2 regions of the Mechercharimyces mesophilus genome follow, and region 1 is predicted to be linked to the other one. Evidence: predicted binding sites of a transcription regulator. Region 1 holds the regulator's gene; the other holds the start of a gene.
What was found. Region 1 encodes NrdR, which represses ribonucleotide reductase genes. Its sites were predicted from a motif close to AACACNATATATNGTGTT; they were not measured.
Positions count from the first base shown of each region.

Region 2: nrdI (class Ib ribonucleoside-diphosphate reductase assembly flavoprotein NrdI) is a predicted target of NrdR. The motif match lies at 6,272-6,289, and genes of this name have one in related genera.

Region 1 is NZ_JCBAPH010000004.1:105,543-114,589, reverse strand. Features, by position in the region: gene AC6RGY_RS11905 (nitroreductase family protein) at 525-1,118, opposite strand; tRNA gene AC6RGY_RS11900 (tRNA-Leu) at 1,554-1,642, opposite strand; tRNA gene AC6RGY_RS11895 (tRNA-Gly) at 1,648-1,722, opposite strand; tRNA gene AC6RGY_RS11890 (tRNA-Phe) at 1,726-1,801, opposite strand; gene dnaI (primosomal protein DnaI) at 1,874-2,803, opposite strand; gene AC6RGY_RS11880 (DnaD domain protein) at 2,800-4,335, opposite strand; gene nrdR (transcriptional regulator NrdR) at 4,407-4,904, opposite strand; gene AC6RGY_RS11870 (glyceraldehyde-3-phosphate dehydrogenase) at 4,971-6,011, opposite strand; gene AC6RGY_RS11865 (lytic transglycosylase domain-containing protein) at 6,112-6,750, opposite strand; gene coaE (dephospho-CoA kinase) at 6,699-7,322, opposite strand; gene ytaF (sporulation membrane protein YtaF) at 7,336-8,001, opposite strand; gene mutM (DNA-formamidopyrimidine glycosylase) at 8,093-8,917, opposite strand; gene polA (DNA polymerase I) at 8,959-9,047, opposite strand, start outside.
Region 2 is NZ_JCBAPH010000001.1:929,581-938,627, forward strand. Features, by position in the region: gene AC6RGY_RS04735 (DUF2953 domain-containing protein) at 1-449, shown strand, start outside; gene AC6RGY_RS04740 (spore germination protein GerW family protein) at 422-907, shown strand; gene AC6RGY_RS04745 (DUF6612 family protein) at 1,078-1,866, shown strand; gene AC6RGY_RS04750 (D-alanyl-D-alanine carboxypeptidase family protein) at 2,024-3,175, shown strand; gene AC6RGY_RS04755 (nucleoside recognition domain-containing protein) at 3,172-3,762, shown strand; gene AC6RGY_RS04760 (spore maturation protein) at 3,815-4,351, shown strand; gene AC6RGY_RS04765 (hypothetical protein) at 4,632-5,489, shown strand; gene nrdI (class Ib ribonucleoside-diphosphate reductase assembly flavoprotein NrdI) at 6,359-6,775, shown strand; gene nrdE (class 1b ribonucleoside-diphosphate reductase subunit alpha) at 6,711-8,795, shown strand; gene nrdF (class 1b ribonucleoside-diphosphate reductase subunit beta) at 8,867-9,047, shown strand, end outside.

The DNA.
Region 1 (9,047 bases):
CACTGTACCTCTCACCATCGTGATAACACTGATAAACGGTGGAACAAGAAGTTTCGCACTACCACCCGTCGACAATCAAAATGTGGGTATCGTAAGATCCTTCCGCAATATTAAAAGCATCACGGCAATCGGAACCTTCTCCGGGGGAGAGGAACCCATCGTTGGCTTATATTCGCTTTCCCTTAGTATCAAGGTTCCTCGTTCACTATTGTAAATCAAGGCATAAAGATGGCTTCTTCCATTGCGGATCAAATTCTTTACTGCGTTAATGTTTTTAGCCTTCTGTATAGACACAGCGACTGTTATGGACACGACGTTTGGATTTTCTTTATGATTTGACCCCCTTTCGAATAAGGCTGTAAGTGGTGTTAGTTAGGCAAACTTCTCATAAAAAGGTTACCCCCTACCTATCGGATACCAATGAAGTTAGATTTCCCCTTTTGTTCATTTCATTCCAACTAAACAGAGGCAAAAACCACCTCAGGTCGTGGTGGTTTTTGCCTCTGTTACACTATCAATAATCCCTATAACCCTACATAAGCCACATCATCATTTACCCATACCGTCTTTTCTTTTAACGGTCTACGCTTCCCTTCTTTCGGCATCATATCTGGATACCCGAGATAGATAAAGCCCAGCATCTCGTCGGCTTCTCTTAATCCAAACAACGCTTTCATCTTTGGATGATAGGTCGGTTTTCCTGTACGCCAAATCGCTCCCAAGCCCTGATCATGCGCTGCTAATAATAGATTCTGGATGCTCGCACTCACGGTAGCCATGTCCTCCAGCCAAATCGATTTGGGATGCTCTGGCGGAGTGAGGGCCACTGCGATAATAACCGGAGCTCGAAAAGGCTTCTTACTTACCTTCTCCAACTTCTCTTGACCTTCTGCACTCGTGGGATCATCCAATTTTTCTTTGGCGATCTCAGCGAGGGTTCGCCCTAAAGGACGGCGTCCTTCTCCTGTAAGAACAAAAAATTTCCAAGGTTCGGTATAGTAGTGGTTCGGTGCCCACCGTGCCGCATCCAACAACTCTAAAATAACCTCCTTGGGTACAGGGTCCGGTTTCACTTTGCCAATGGTTCGTCTGGTTTTAATCGCTTCTAAGGTATGCATTTTTCTCTTCCTCTCATATGTAAAGTAGTTATATTTGTCACCTAAAAAGTTTTCTATGAAAAGCCTCTATGTGATGCAACTCATTTCCACTGATGAGAAATCGGCCGTTGAAGATAGGGATGAAAACTCATCCTTAGAGTGATTGGGAGATGGGCCAGCGGTTTCCCCTTGAGAGACTCTGGTATAATTGAATTGAAAATGATTCTCATTCACAATCCTACCCACTTTCCGTTCATCTGTCAAGCCTCAATCCCATTCTCTCCACTCATAAGAAGGAAACCGCATCCTTCCTAGCTATAAGAATCGTGCCTCTCTCCTAAAAGGAAGTTTCTCTACCGAAAATGTCCCTTCCTCTAAAGCCACTCGTCACTTCCACAGTTTTTTAAACACATCAAAAAACCTTCCTTGATCTCTTTGATCAAAGAAGGTTGCGCTTGGTACCGAGGGTCGGACTCGAACCGACACGGTGGGAACCCACCCCGGGATTTTAAGTCCCGTGCGTCTGCCTATTCCGCCACCCCGGCAAACATGGAGCGGAAGACGGGAGTCGAACCCGCGACCCTCGCCTTGGCAAGGCGATGCTCTACCGCTGAGCCACTTCCGCTTATGGTGGTTCGAGACGGAATCGAACCGCCGACACGAGGATTTTCAGTCCTCTGCTCTACCGACTGAGCTATCGAACCACTTTTATTTGCTGACAAAAAATATTGTACCACGATCCTATACCCTGTGCAAGCATTTTATCTAAAATAATTTTATTTTTTTCCACGCCGATTGGGTCCCTCTACCAAAACGGGGCTCACATAATGAGAAATACGTTCCATAATCCGTAGCGCTTTGGTACGTTCTACGCCACCTTTATTGGAATACGCCAAGTGATCCGTCAGCTCTTCCGGAGCCATATTGGAAGTGTAAACGACGGGTAAGCCTTCTGCCACACGGTATTGCAAGATCGCTCCCAACACTTCGTCCCGAATCCATGGTGTGAGTGTTTCTGCCCCAATATCATCTAAAATCAAAACCGTTGCTTTCTTCAATGCATCCAGTTTTTCACTTAGGGAACCATCATGAATAGCATCACGGATCTCTCGCATAAAGTCGGGTACATACACCATCAGCGAATCAACGTCATGACGCGTTAAATCTTGTGCAATTGCGCCGGCAATCCGACTTTTCCCCACACCAAAGTCACCGTAGAGATAAAGCCCTTTCGGCGGAATTTCATCGGCAAATTGATCGCAGAAATGAATCGCTGCTTGCACCGCTGCAATCCTCGCTGGATTGGCGGTAATCGTTTCAAACGTAGCCTCCAAGATATCCTTAGGAATATAGTGGCTCTGGATTAACTTCTCTTTTTGTTGTCGTCGTTGATGGGCTTTCCACTTGGCACATGGACGCATACGCACTTCAAGATATTGGGCTTGATATACCAAATCTGGCTGGTGCCCTTGCATCAAGTTTGGGCACTTCTCCAAGCCCGGGCATTGCATGCAATTTTCCTGCTCTTTTACATATTGACGAAGGTGCAAGAGAGATCGAGCGTAGACCTCGCGAGTAAGCTGAGGATGATGACCTCGGAATTCCTGCAGAAGCGGATGCTGGAGCAGGGACTGAAGATGCTCACTCGCTCTTTTTTTCCCGATATGCACCTCTTTGTTCCCCAAGGTTTCCCCTACTCGTTTCATTTACTTTGCCTCTTTTCTCGCATTCGTTGATCCAACCTGCTACGCATACGCGTTAGTTGCTCCATAATCTCTGCCTGTGCTTGCGGATCTGCCTCCCACTCTTCTTTCGCTGGGGATGGCTTCTCTCCGCTCTTCGTTTTAGCGACTGCAGCAGGTAGCTTGTCCGTCTTAACAGGAGTCGATCGCCTTCCTTTAGCAGACGGTTTCTTACTTTGCTGTGTCTGCCGTTCCTCCAATGCTAACTCAACCGCTTCGGTCACTGTTTGCACACGTTGGCGCTTCCAGTGTCCCGCAATTTTTTCTACCAAGGGTCGTGGCAATTTATTGTTATGCGTCTGCAGGACGTAATCAAGTAAAACATTGATTACCCCATGTGGCAAACGATAATCTTTCATCAAACACTCAACCAACTCTAAATCTGCATTAGGGATACGTGTTCCTTGATGGTAGTAGGATAGAAACTCCAAAGGCGAGATCGATTCCAATTGGCGAAAATGCTTCTCTTCCTCTGTCTCTTCCTTCTGTTCTTCTTTTCTCTTTGATTCCTCTGCCACGGTAGGAGTTTCAATCTCTACTTTAGCAGACGATTCATGTGTATCATATGAATCAGTCTGCATCCACTCGCCTGATCGCCGTGCTTGGAGCTGAAATTCACTACGCACAAAGAATCGCAAGCGTTCAATGTGAATTTGACCATCACCGGTCACCTCAGGATTTTGCAAAGCACGCAATAAATCCCCATCACTTAACTTATACAAAAGTTGGATTTGACTTAATTGCTCTTTAACCGATTCATTCCATCCATCTGTGTTAAGTAACGGACGCATTCGTGTGTAGATCAATTCCCAATCCGGTCCTTCCGTCTCGGATGAGTTCTTCACCTGCATGCCCTCTACCGACTTGCTTGCTTGTGACACAGGCGAAAGGAAGGAATCCGCTTGTGATAATGATGGAGCTTGTGGTGATTTCACTTGGAGTGCCGGCGCTTCCAGGTCAAAAGCCACGCTCATCTCTGAAGGAGAGAGGGTTCCAAAGACTTCTTGGAAGGATTTGGTAATATCCATCCATGTATCCTCTTCCTCCTCTCCTTCTTTAGAAGGAAGCATCGCTTCACGCAATTGAAGATAACGTTCTTTTCCTAATCGATGATAGAGGGTGACATTTAATACATCACTAGCAAAAAAGTCCGCAGGGGAAAGGGGCGCAATCCACTCATACTCAAAACAACGCTTCTCCTGGTAATAAGTATGACGGGTACTGATGAGGCCCACTCCTTCCAGTTGAAAGCGTGCTTGAAGCATCTGTGTAAATGTGAGTGACGTTAAATTCATGAGATAGCGATGAGGGTACCAATCCGTTTTTCCTGCACCATGCAAAGAGGATTGATACGCCAATGTCAAGAATAAACCAGCGGCTGTTGCTCCAATCATGGGTTGGTACAGATGCAAAAGCCCATTGATGTCATGGAAGTGAAGCGGACGATCTGTCCGCACGCGGAAAAGATCCAGCGGTGAACACTCTTTCCAATTCATCGCATTCCCCCTGCCTTTCTACAAAACTGTCTTCCCATACTATCACAAAATGACCTTCCTTGCTGTCACCCTTACGAGGGGTCCTCTTCTTCCTTCGTAAGGGAATTGGGATCACGTGATCGATCCAATAAATCTTCCAATTCTTGTACAAAAACATTGATATCACGAAACTGCCGGTAAACAGAAGCAAAGCGCACATAAGCAACTTCATCCACGTGAATCAAGTGTTCCATCACTCGCTCACCAATTTCACGTGAAGGGACTTCCGCTTCTCCTTGTTCACGGAGAGATTTCTCGATATCATCCACCATTTCTTCTAATTCCCCGACGGGAACGGGTCTCTTCTCACAAGCTCGAATCAAACCATGGAGAAGCTTCTCCCGTGCAAACTCTTCACGTCGTCCATCTTTTTTCACAACAATGAGTGGCTTCATCTCCACCATCTCAAAAGTGGTAAAGCGGCGTTCACATGAATCACATTCACGTCGCCTGCGAATCGAACGGCCTTCATGCACGGGCCGTGAGTCCAATACTTTGCTACCTGTAAAATGACAAAAAGGGCACCGCATTCGTTTTCCCTCCCGAATCCGACTACCCTTTAAGTCTCTCCAATTTCATAGATGGTTGTCAAGGTCTTATGCCTTGCTCGTTGTCCCTTCTTCAATCTTCTTATCAATTGATTTGCCGACAAGATGTACGAGGTCAACCACACGGCAAGAGTAACCCCACTCATTGTCATACCATGCAAGCACTTTCACTTGTTTTTTCCCCGTCACCATCGTCGATAGTCCATCCACAATGGCAGAATGATCATTCCCATTAAAGTCACTAGAAACCAACGGATCTTCTGTATATTGAAGAACTCCAGTCATTGATGTATCTGCCGCTTGCTTCAAAGCCCGGTTAACCTCTTCTGCCGTAACCTCTTGATTCAAGTCAACGACCAAGTCGACGATGGAAACGTTGGGTGTCGGAACACGTAAGGCAATCCCATTCATACGGCCTTCTAACTCTGGCAATACCTGACTAATTGCACGAGCGGCACCTGTCTTAGTCGGAATGATGGATTGTCCACAGGCACGTGCCCGCCGAAGATCTTTATGCGGATTGTCCAAGTTCTTTTGATCATTGGTATACGCATGAACCGTTGTCATCAACCCGTGTTCAATCCCAAAAGTGTCATGCAGGACCTTGGCTACGGGTGCGAGGCAGTTCGTGGTACAAGAAGCATTGGAAACAACGTGGTGATCTTGTGGGTTGTAATCTTTCTCGTTCACACCGATGACGATGGTTGCATCTTCCTGTTTCCCCGGAGCCGTAATCACTACTTTCTTCGCTCCCGCTTGCAGGTGACGACCTGCTCCTTCACGATCACGAAATTTCCCGGTCGCCTCTACTACGACGTCAATATCGAGGTCATTCCAAGGCAACCGAGCAGGGTCCCGGTCAGAAACTAATTGTACGAACTTCCCATTTATTAATAAACCTTCTTCAACCGCTTGAATCTCATCTGTTAGTGCCCCATGAAGCGTGTCATACTTCAAAAGATGAGCCAGGGTTTCTGCTGGGTAACTTGCGTTGACGGCTACAATATCTATATTCTGATCATGCATGGCTTTACGAAAGACCATGCGTCCAATACGTCCAAATCCATTAATAGCGATGCGTGTAGTCATAATAAAAAAACCCCTTCCCTCAAATATCACACAATAATTCCTCCTATTATTATAATCAGTATGACACATATTGCAATGCAAAATAAAGGAAAACCCGCGTCTATTCTTGCTGATCGCGGGAAATTGGGTCCATATTTACCTCTCCGTATACGGTTTGATAGCGTTCGTAATAAAACATAACTTTTTGTACATAGTTCCTTGTTTCACCAAAAGGGATCTGGTCAATATTCTCTTTTGTTCCATCCCAAGTACCTTCTCCCATCCATTTCTTCACATTTCCTGGTCCTGCATTATAGGCGGCAATCATCGCTAATTGGTTCCCATGAAACTCCTGTTCCAGCCAAGACAAATACCACGTTCCCATATGAATATTAATAGCTGGGTCATTGACCGATTGGCTAAATGATGGAGAGAATTCAGCATCATCTACAATATGCGTCACCGTATCGGGCATCAATTGCATGAGACCCTGTGCTCCTTTATGTGACTCATTCTCTGGTCGAAAACGACTCTCCACACGAATAACGGCCATTACGAGGTAGGGGTCAATCCCATGGGCATCTGCACTATAGGATATCTCCTCTTCATACGCCAGTGGATACATCCATTTATTATAATAGGGTGTCAACAAGACAATCAGAGTAAGACCGACTAGCACGACGATCAGAATTGTCCGGACTGAGGAAATCATGCTCCGCCGAGAGTTGGACCGCTTTTGATCTGTTCGAGTTGTTTCCATAGTTGATCCACCTGACTTTCTGTTTCCGTTAACTCACCGGAATTATCGATACAATAATCGGCTAACTCTTTTTTCTCCTCAATGGGCCGTTGCGCCTTTATCATCTTTATCGCCTCAGCTTGTCCCATTTGATCGCGCGCCATAAGGCGCTCCAGCTGTAGCTCTTCTGGAACGTAAACCACGATCACCTTTTCCACCATGTACGTCAATTCTGACTCGTAGAGAAGAGGGATATCCAGAACGATGATGGCTTCCGGGTCTGCTTCGGCGTACTGTTTCATTCGTCTCTTCATTTCTTGTCGAATCAGTGGATGCAAGATTTCATTCAACGCCAAACGCAGTGTTTTATCCTGAAAGACGATGGCACGTAGTTGTCTGCGATCCAACGCACCGTCAGCAGTAATCACTTCTTCACCAAAGCGGTCTCTTACTTTTTGTATCCCAACGGTACCTGGCTCAACCACATCTCGCGCCACTTGGTCCGCATCAATGAGGATCGCCCCTCTCTCCTTTAGCCAATCAGCAACGGTACTTTTCCCCGTTGCGATTCCCCCCGTCAAACCAATAATCATGGACCACCCTCCTTTATACGCTAGTTAAGCCTTTTACTATGCCAATCAGGATAAGGATCAATCCTGGAACATATTTCATAAAGCGTAGCTTGCCCCGGTGTTGCAAGTGAAAACCCACTTCCATACCCACACGTAGAAAAAGAGCACACATGATAGCAATCATAATAGCAACCGGCCAAGATGGGTACCCCAGCAGTGCTACTCCTATTCCCGCTCCAAAAGCATCTAGAGATAAGGCCATTCCTAAGAGGAGAGCTTCTGGAGAAGAAATTGTCCCCGATTGATCCCGATCCGCTGTCATCGGTTTTTTTAGAATTTGGATCATTAAACCTAACGCGCGCAATTCAAGGGAGAAAATCTCTCTTTCCTTCGAAAGCGTTACCATATGACTCGGATCTTCTGCTTTCCGTGATTGTTTCCATCCTTGTACGAGACTCCATGCACCGAGTAGAATCAATATCGATGCTCCCCAATACCTACTACTGTCGACAGAAAACCAATACTCCAACCATTGTCCGGCCGCCATCGATAGGGCCATCATGAGACCTGAGCAACCGGCAATAATCACAATGGATGTAAGTGGAAGCCGCATACCTCTCATTCCATAGGTTAAACCGACACCAAAGCTATCCATACTGATAGCAAAAGAAATAAAAAGCAACGGTAGCAGGGTCCACACCTTCCATCCTCTCCCTCCGACCGATATCCTAACCTATCTTATGGAAAAGGGCGGAAAGGTGTGCTGAACCGCAATGAACCTCGAACACTCTTTACCCCTGACACTGGGGACAATAATGCGTTCCTCGTCCTGCTACTACTGTGCGCCTGATGGGGGTTCCACATTGGAGACACGGTTCCTCCTTGCGGCCATAAACTTGAATCTGCAATTGGAACATCCCCATCTCCCCATTTCCATTCACGTAGGAACGAACAGAAGAGCCTCCAACAGCAATCGCTTTTTCCAGCGTCGCCTCAATACTATGAAAGAGCTTCTCCTTTTCTAACGGTGTAAGGGAGGGGGCGGTTCGCGCCGGATCAATCTTCGCTAAATGCAAAGCTTCGTCCACATAGATATTCCCCAGGCCCGCAATGAAGGACTGGTTAAGGAGCAGTGCTTTTATGGACGTTTTTCGTCTGCTCATCCCTTCTGAAAAACGTTGTAAATTAAAATCAGGGGTGAGCGGTTCCGGACCTAATTTATTGAGCGGAGCCACTTCCTCTTCTTCTCCTCGACGAAAAATATGCATCGTCCCAAATTGACGTACATCCAAATAGCGTAATTCCGTGCCATCAGTAAAAGTGAAACGAACATGGGTGTGTTTGGCAACCGGTTCTGTCTTTTCTTCCACACGGTACTTGCCTTCCATACGCAAATGAGAAACCAGCACCCAATCGTCAAAATGAATCAGGAGAAACTTCCCTTTCCGCCCCAGTCCACGAATCGTGGTGCCGAGCAAACAAAGGCGAAAAGCTTCCGGTTCTTGTGGTTCCTGAATAATCCGTGGCAGCGTTATCACCACATCTTCAATCGTTTTTCCGATGATCAATTCACTTAATGTACGTTTTACCGTTTCCACTTCTGGTAATTCTGGCATTTTCTATCTCCTACTCCTTTACGTCTATCGCAACCTCTTCCTTACTTCGCTTCATACCAAGAAGCACCACTACTCACATCCACCTTGAGCGGGACAGAAAGCTGAATCGCACTTTCCATCACTTCCGTCA
Region 2 (9,047 bases), on a different contig from region 1:
ATGCTTCAGGTGCGAAGGAAAAGAAAACGTGGACGGATCGGATAACCTTAGGCACTGTGAAGCGATTGCGCAAACAAGTGAAGCAGGTGCAAGAAGATGTATTTGGATTGTCGAGTATCATGAAGCGTTTTTTATCCCATGTTTATTGTGAGGAGTTGACCTGGCATACTTCACTGGGGACAGGTGATGCAGCCGAAACAGGTGTACTTGCAGGAATGGGATGGGGAGTGAAAAGCACCCTTGTGGGTGTTCTCGGGTCGTATATCAAGTGGATCGATCCACCAGATATCCAACTGATTCCTCGCTTTAATGAGGCAATTTTACAGACAGAAGTGGATTGCATGATCCGTTTTCGGGTAGGGCAAGCTATCCTTACGGGAATTCGTATTCTGCGATACTCACGTAAAGGGGGAAATCTGGAGTGGCCGAACACCCCATACAAGGTTTAATGTCAACGGCAATGGAAAACATCAAGCAGATGGTGGATGTGAACACCATTATCGGAGATCCTGTGGAAACACCTGATGGAAGTGTGATAATTCCAGTCTCCAGGGTGGGCTTTGGCTTTGCCGCTGGTGGTAGTGAATTTAAAGGTGGCAGGTCTTCTGAGGAAGGCAATGACGAAGATAGCGGTGGTGGAGGCGGTGGCGGTTCTGCTTCCGGGGATGGAAGCTCTTCCTCGGGAAAGCTCCCTTTTGGTGGCGGGAGCGGGGGTGGCATGTCGATCTCGCCAGTGGCTTTCTTGGTTGTTAATGGCAAAGGCATTCGTATTCTCAATATGGAAGGCACAACCCACTTATATGACCGCTTATTAGACGCAGCTCCCCATTTGATGGATCGGCTTCAAGGCATGGTGAAGTCAGGAAAGAAAGAAGATAAATGCGCTGAACCGAAAAACGATATCTAGGAGTAAAAGCCCCGGGTGCTTCCGGGGTTTTTATATTATATTATTATTTTCCTCAGATTCACAGCTCAGGATGTTTTCTATAAAAGTATAGATTTTTTTGGCTGTTTATTATAGAATAATATAGTAGTTCAAGAAATATATATATATACATAGTAAAGAGGAGATTAGAAATGAATAAACGATTTTTTTCCTTGGCTGTAGTACTTATTTTATCTCTCGTGTTTACGGGTTGCAGTAATATCATGATTGCCATCATGGGTGCAGAGGGTGTTTTGAGCGAAGCACAATCGGCTATGATTGAGAAAAAAGGAATATCTTTTGAAACAAAAGGTGTGCAAACCATTGAAGTGAAGGAACAAGGCATGAAACAATCGATCGAATTGGACTCGACGGGCAAGTATGACGTAGAGTATGAACCTTATAAAATGGCGAGAGAAGAAACGGTATCTATTGAAGGAATGGGCGAAGAAACGGTTGAGAGCTACATGGAGGAAGGCGCCCTCTACGAAATGTCGGAAACAGGGGAATGGATGAAAACCCCTTATGCAGAAGAGGATGTATACATTCTTGACCCCATGACAGGCTTGCTATTCCTGTCGGAGGCATCTGACAAAACGGAAATGAAAGAAGAAGAGGGTCTCTACATCTTGGAAGCTAAACTGACCAAAAAAGAAATGAAAGAGTATATGAAAGAATACTTCGAGAGAACAGAAGAAAATTTGCAGGCGGCGATGGGTGAAGATTCCGGTATGACGAAAGTAGAGCTGGTTGAAGAAAAACGGGAAGTACATGTTAGTAAAGAGACGCTTCTTCCGGAAAAGCAAGTAGTCGTGCAAACCTATGATATCGAGATAGAAGGTTCAGCCGGTTCCTTCTCTCTAAACTATGAAATGAATTTGACTGGAGAGTTGGAAGAGGAGATCACGATTCCAGAAGAAGTGAAAGAGAGCGCAAAATAAGCTGGAGACATAAAAAGCACGCTTACCAAAAAGGGGGCGTGTTTTTTGTATGTCAATGATCGATTCTATTCCTCTTCGTAAGGTTTGTCCTCATAACCTTGTCTTATCGACATATATATGAAACGAGCGAATAATTGAGGTGAAGGATGGGTGAGGCATGGAGCGGATGATGAAATGGATCTGTTGTGGATTGGTTACCCTTCCTCTCTGGGGGATCTCTAGTACTGGACAGGCACAAGAGCCACGCCTCTCTCAGGTGAGTGCAGAAGCTACTGTTCTGATTGATGGGACTTCAGGCAGGGTTCTCTATGAGAAAGAACCGCATAAGCAAATGCGCATTGCGAGTATTACGAAAATCATGACGGCGATTATCGCGATCGAACTAGGGGACTTAGAGGAGGAAGTAACGGTTACCTCTCGAGCAGAAGGCGTAGAAGGTTCCTCCATTTATCTAAAAGCGGGAGAGAAGGTTCCTTTAGAGCACCTTCTCTATGGATTAATGCTTCGTTCCGGGAATGATTCAGCTGTAGCGATTGCTGAGCATGTAGGCGGTTCGCTTGAAGGGTTTGTTCATTTGATGAATGAAAAGGCGGAATATTTAGGGCTATCCAATACACATTTTGCTAATCCTCATGGTCTTGATGATCCCCAACATTATTCTTCGGCTGCTGACTTTGCGATCTTAAGTGCTTATGCATTAAAGAATCCAGATTTCCAGAAAATTGTTAAGGCGAAAGTGGCGACTGTTCCATGGCCAGGAGAAGAGTGGAATCGCAAATGGTATAACAAAAATAAGATGTTGCGTTTCTATGAAGGAGCGGATGGTGTAAAGACAGGTTATACCAAAAGGGCTGGGCGCACACTGGTCTCTTCCGCTACACGTGAAGGACAACAACTGGTTGCCGTCACCTTAAATGCACCGGATGATTGGAACGATACGATGCATATGTTTGAGTATGGCTTTCAGAACTACCCTTTACGAGAGCTTGTTACGGAAGGAGGAATCGTTCAAGAATCGATTCGAACGACCAAGGATGAGGCGGTTCACTTGGTTGCAGCACGCGGATTTTCCTATCCATTGACGGAGGAAGAAGAAGGGGACATTAAGTTGGAACCACTTGTTACCCTTCCGATTGATCAAATTGGACAAGAAGGGGAAGTAGCAGGGACACTGCGTATCTACTTTCAGAGTGAACCCATTGGGTCCATCCCGCTGGTAGTTAAGGTGGAGGAGGAAGAAACATTTCTTTCCTCATGGCTTAAAGTGCTAGGGCGCGTGTTGGGCATGAGAGAGGAGGAGGCAGTATGATCCACTATATTTGGCTGTTTATGCTGGTGAGTGGATTTATCGCGGCCGCTGCACAGGGCAATATCGAACTCGTTACGGAAGCAGCCTTGACCGGGGCGAAAGATGCGATTGCCGTCTGCTTCGGTCTACTCAGTATTCTTGTTTTCTGGTTGGGAATGATGCGGATTGCGCAAGATGCAGGCCTCATTGAGAAATTGGCTCGTCTCCTGGGACCCATCGCCCGTTTTTTATTTCCGGGTATTCCGCGTGATCATCCTGCGATGGGGTATATCCTTTCCAATATGTCGGCCAACCTCTTTGGTCTAGGAAATGCCGCTACACCCATGGGGTTGAAAGCGATGGAGGAACTACAAAAATTAAATCCGGATAAGAAGACGGCCACACCTGCTATGTGCACGCTATTAGCAATTAATACCTCAGGTCTGACACTGGTGCCGACGACGGTTATTGGCCTCCGCATGCAATATGGTTCGGTAGAACCGGCTGCAGTGATTGGGACCACCATCTTAGCCACTCTCTGTTCGACGGTGGTAGCGGTGCTTTTGGATCGTTGGTATCGCCGGCGAACATGGGGGAGTGATGCATAAGCCCATTCTCATCAGCGAATAGACATCAACCCGTGGGGAAGGAGGGATGACGATGATCGAGTGGATAACCGCTTTGTCCAAATGGATGTTACCCGTGATCTTAGCTTTTGTTCCTGTTTATGCACTCGCTAGGAAAGTACCCATTTATGAAAGTTTTACTGAGGGAGCGAAGGAAGGAATTCCAACAATTGTGCAAATCATCCCTCATTTAGTAGGGATGATGGTGGCAGTAGCCGTTTTTCGTGAATCGGGAGCGCTCCAATTTTACCTTAATCTCTTAGTTCCCCTTACTTCATGGGTGGATTTCCCAAAGGAAGTACTTCCACTGGGGTTGTTGCGTCCTATTTCAGGAGCGGGAGCACTGGCTTTCATGGAAAATATTTTTCAGCAACAAGGGCCGGACTCATTCTTAGGGGTGCTGGCTTCCACTATGCAAGGAAGTACCGATACTACTTTGTATGTACTCACGGTTTACTTTGGATCTGTCGGTATTCGTCGCTCGATGTATGCTGTAAAGGTTGGATTTATGGCTGACTTCGCAGGGCTGATGGCCTCTTGGTTGATCGTAAGCATGATGATGGGTGCTTGAATGCGGGTAGTATGGAATGGCTTGTATACTGGGAGTAGCAAAACTTTTCCATTTATAGGAGCATAAAATCGATCAAAAAATGGTGACTAGACTATTTATTTTCTCAGAGATCGCTTTTTAATTAGGACTTCTGTTCTTTCTCTATGTTTGAGGAAAGACAATTAAACTGAGTCATTTATCTATAGGATTATTTTATGTGTACGAACAGCCACTTGGAGTGAAGGGAAGAGCAAGAAAATGTGGAATATAAAAGTATAGAAATAGACAGGGGGGAATGTACTTGTTGAAGAGAAAAATGGCTATAGATAGAAAAGGATTGTTTATTATTTTTATCGCACTCTCCTTCTTTCTTATGGGTGTGTTAGCGACACATTTGTACCTTGAATATACAGATGAATACAGTTTTGCAAGGGATATTGATGGGGTAGTAGCGCAACCTGGTTGGGTGGGAGACATCTCTGCCATAAAAGGTGAGCGGATTCGTCTGCAAGTAGATCTCTTCGATTTTTCTGATGAACTGGTCGGCTATGGGATACAATTTCCTCAACCAGATGGGTTTAAGATAGATAACTCTCGGTTAGATCCAGCAGGTCAGTACAAACATTTTACGCACTATATCTTTTCTTTTGATCTGATCCCGAATGAAATAGGTGAATTGCATGCAAAAGGCATGGAGGTAGTAATTACTTCTGAAACAGATGAAGAGTATCGTGTGAATATAGGAGATTTTTACTTTCAAGTGAAAGAAAAAGAAGAAGAGTCCTTACTAGCGGGTGGTGAAGGAGGTATGGAGCAGGAAACGGAGCTTCCCGTGATTTCCCTCTCTTTTTCTGATACACTAGAAAATCATTATGACCAAGAGATAACTTTGCTTTCTTTTGAACATAATATCGATCAGATTAAGCTAGAGGAAGAGACGGGAAACATTCTGGGTACGATTCCCCCCGATGAGAGCTATGGTCTCCATCGTGCTTTCAATGTTGAAGAGACGGATGGATACGTCTACTTTCGCCCTCGACTCAAGTATGAAGTGGAAGGGGAGACGTTTTCCACTCTCCTTAACATGACGACAATAAAACCTCGTCTGTCACCGGATTCTCTTCAGTACTTACTCCGAGAACAGGGAATGAGTAAATAAGGGATTCCTCATTCGTGATATGATCCCCTTATAGTGGACAGAGAAAAGAAACCATTTTCATCTGTTAACTATGGAGGGGTCTTTCTATGGGGAGGGTAGGGTTAGTGGACAAGTAGATATATCCCCTAATTTCAACATTAGCAGGAGGCTTATTTTCTATGAAATACTTTAAAGAGATAGCTTCAACAGGGCTTACTTATATTTTTGTCCTATTTCTTCTCTATCTAATTGCAGACATTTCTATTTCATCCCTTGATATTAGTATATTGGTTCTTATATGTCTCTTATTCGGTCTGTTTACTATAATTTCAAGTTTCATACGTATTAGTTTTCAAGGATCACTATATCGAATATACGCTTTTATAACGGATGCAACTTTGCTATTTGGTGTATTGTTCCTTCTATTAAATGAAATAGATGATATTACAAACATGATTTATTTTTTGATTACATTTCTTATTGGGGTTCATATTTTTAATGATAACGAATGAATGTCAGTCGGAGAATAAGCCTCCTATGTTAGACAAAACAAATGACAGAACACTTACGTTCCATCTCTCCTCTGCCGGTAACTATAAAACCTTTTTTATTTTTGCTAGCACGTTGACAACTGCTTCGTCCGCGATTACACTTTTCAAGGTGACGAATTTCCTCTATGATTTTCTCTCTCTTTTTCCCCCTAAATAAAGAAAGAGATCCTTAAAAACCCCTCAAAAACTTCTTGACAAAAATCCTCTGTTTCTCTTTATTGACACAGGATCTTGAATACGATTTACTATATACATACTATATCTTGTGTTTAACACACCTTGAGGAGAAAGAAGCATTGACACTATTCTTTCTCTTTTTGCTTGCTAGGAGGAAGACGGATGCTCGTAATCTATGACTCCAAAACGGGAAATGTGGACCGCTTTATGAAACATCTTGGTTGGGATGCGATAAAGATCGAACCTGACCTGGTAATAGAAGAACCTTATGTTTTGGTTACGTTTACGACGGGTTTTGGACAAGTTCCCCCGACGGTGGAAACATTCTTGCAGACGAACGGCGATTATTTACAAGGCGTAGCAGCGAGTGGTAACCGCAATTTTGCGCAACACTTTGCGCGCAGTGCAGATGTTATTGGGGCGAGGTATCAAGTGCCCATTCTTCATAAATTTGAGCTCTCTGGAACCAAGAGCGATCGAGAGATCTTTAAGGAAAGGGTGGAGGAGTTAGAGCATGAATCATATCGAGTTGAACAACGAAGTTACGAAAATGACGGACGGGTTTTATCAGCTACATAAGGATCATGAAGCAATTGCTGAATTCCAAAAAGAGGTAGAGACAAAGCTGATTCGCTTCTCCTCTGTTAAAGAACAGATGGAGTATATGGTAGAGAAGGATTACTATGATCCGCGCTTGTTGGAACAATACTCACTCTCTGCGATTGAGTCGATCTATCAACTAGCCTATGAACAGAATTTCACCTTTGATTCCTATATGGCCATCACAAAGTTTTACACGGATTATGCGCTAAAAACCAATGATAAGAAGCAATACCTTGAAACTTACGAAGACCGGGTAGTGGCTGTTTCTCTTTATTTGGCACAAGGAGATGTAGAGAAAGCCAAAAGCTTTGTGATTTCGATGATGAACCAATGGTATCAGCCGGCTACGCCTACCTTTTTAAATGCGGGTAAAAGCCGGCGTGGTGAGATGGTCAGTTGTTTCCTCTTGGGTATGGATGATACCTTGAATTCGATTATGTTTAATGTGAACACTGCGGCACAACTGAGTAAAAATGGGGGCGGAATTGCCCTTAATCTCTCCCGTTTGCGGGCCCGTCGAGAACCGATCAAGGGAATTGAAGGAGCGGCGAGTGGCGTTATGCCGGTGCTGAAACTGTTAGAAGATATTTTCTCCTATGTGGATCAATTGGGACAGCGTCGAGGTGCTGGTGCAGCCTACCTCAATTGTTTCCATTGGGATGTGAATGAGTTTCTCGATTCCAAAAAAATTAACGCGGATGAGAAGACACGGATTGCCTCTCTGTCCATCGGATTAATCGTACCCGATAAGCTTTTCCAGTTAGCGAAAGAGGATCAACCACTCTATGTGTTTGCCCCTTATTCTGTTTATGCGGAGTATGGAGAGCACTTGGACGATATGGATTTGGATGAGCGCTATGAAGAGCTGGTAGCCAATCCAAATGTAAACAAGCGGATATTGATGAGTGCGCGTGACTTCTTATCCAAGATTGCTGCCATCCAATTGGAATCGGGCTATCCCTATATCATGTACAAGTCTAATGCCAACCGAGCCCATGCTCTTCAAGGGATTGGACAAGTGAAGATGTCCAACTTATGCACGGAAATTTTCCAGATGATGGAGACGAGTGAAATCACCGATTACAGCCAACCGGATATCATCAAACGTGATATCAACTGTAACTTGGGCTCCTTAAATATCGTCAATGTGATGGAATCAGCGAAGATTCGTGAAGCGGTTCATACCGGGATGGAAGCACTCACGGCGGTTTCTGACATGACGACCATCGAGAATGCTCCGACCGTGCGCAAGGCGAACGAGGAGTTACATTCTGTCGGTTTAGGAGCGATGAACCTACACGGATATCTCGCCAAAAATCGGATCATGTTTGAATCGGAAGAAGCACGCGACTTCGTACGCACCTTCTTTATGATCGTCAATTATTATTCACTTGAGAAATCGATGATGATCGCCAAAGAAAAAGGGGAGACCTTCAAAGATTTTGAGCGCTCCGATTACGCTACGGGTCGCTACTTTGAGAAATACCTGCAGGAGGACTTCTCGCCTCGTAGTGAACGTGTTGCTTCGCTCTTTGCAGATATGGATATTCCTACGAAGACGGATTGGCAACAGTTGATGGAGCAGGTACAGACACATGGATTGTATCACGCTTATCGCTTGGCTGTTGCCCCAACGGGAAGTATCTCGTACTTACAAAATGCGACATCCAGCATTATGCCAATCACGAGTGCGATTGAGTCGAGAACTTATGCCAATGCGACCACCTATTTCCCCATGCCGTTCCTTGCACGGGAAAACTTCTGGTACTATAAATCCGCTTATGATATGGACATGATGAAAGTGATGGATCTGGTGGCAGAAGCACAGGCGCACATCGACCAAGGGATTAGTGCCATCCTCTTTGTTAATAGCGACATTTCCACGCGTCAATTGGCGCGCTACTATGTTTATGCCAATCACAAAGGGTTAAAAAGCCTCTATTACACACGTACCCGTAAGCTAGATGTGGAAGAGTGTTTATCTTGTTCGGTTTGATTTAAGTTTGTTGTTGGGGAGGGATCGGCTTGACCTTAAAAGCCGTCAATTGGAATCGCGAAGAAGATCAGATGAGTTTGATGTTTTATCGGCAACAAATACAACAGTTTTGGACGGAAGAGGAGATTGTACTCTCTGCGGATTTGAATACCTGGAAAGGATTATCTGAAGCGGAGAAAGAGACGTATAAGCTGGTGCTAGGCGGACTCACCCTGCTGGACACACAGCAAGGTGGCGAGGGCATGCCACTTC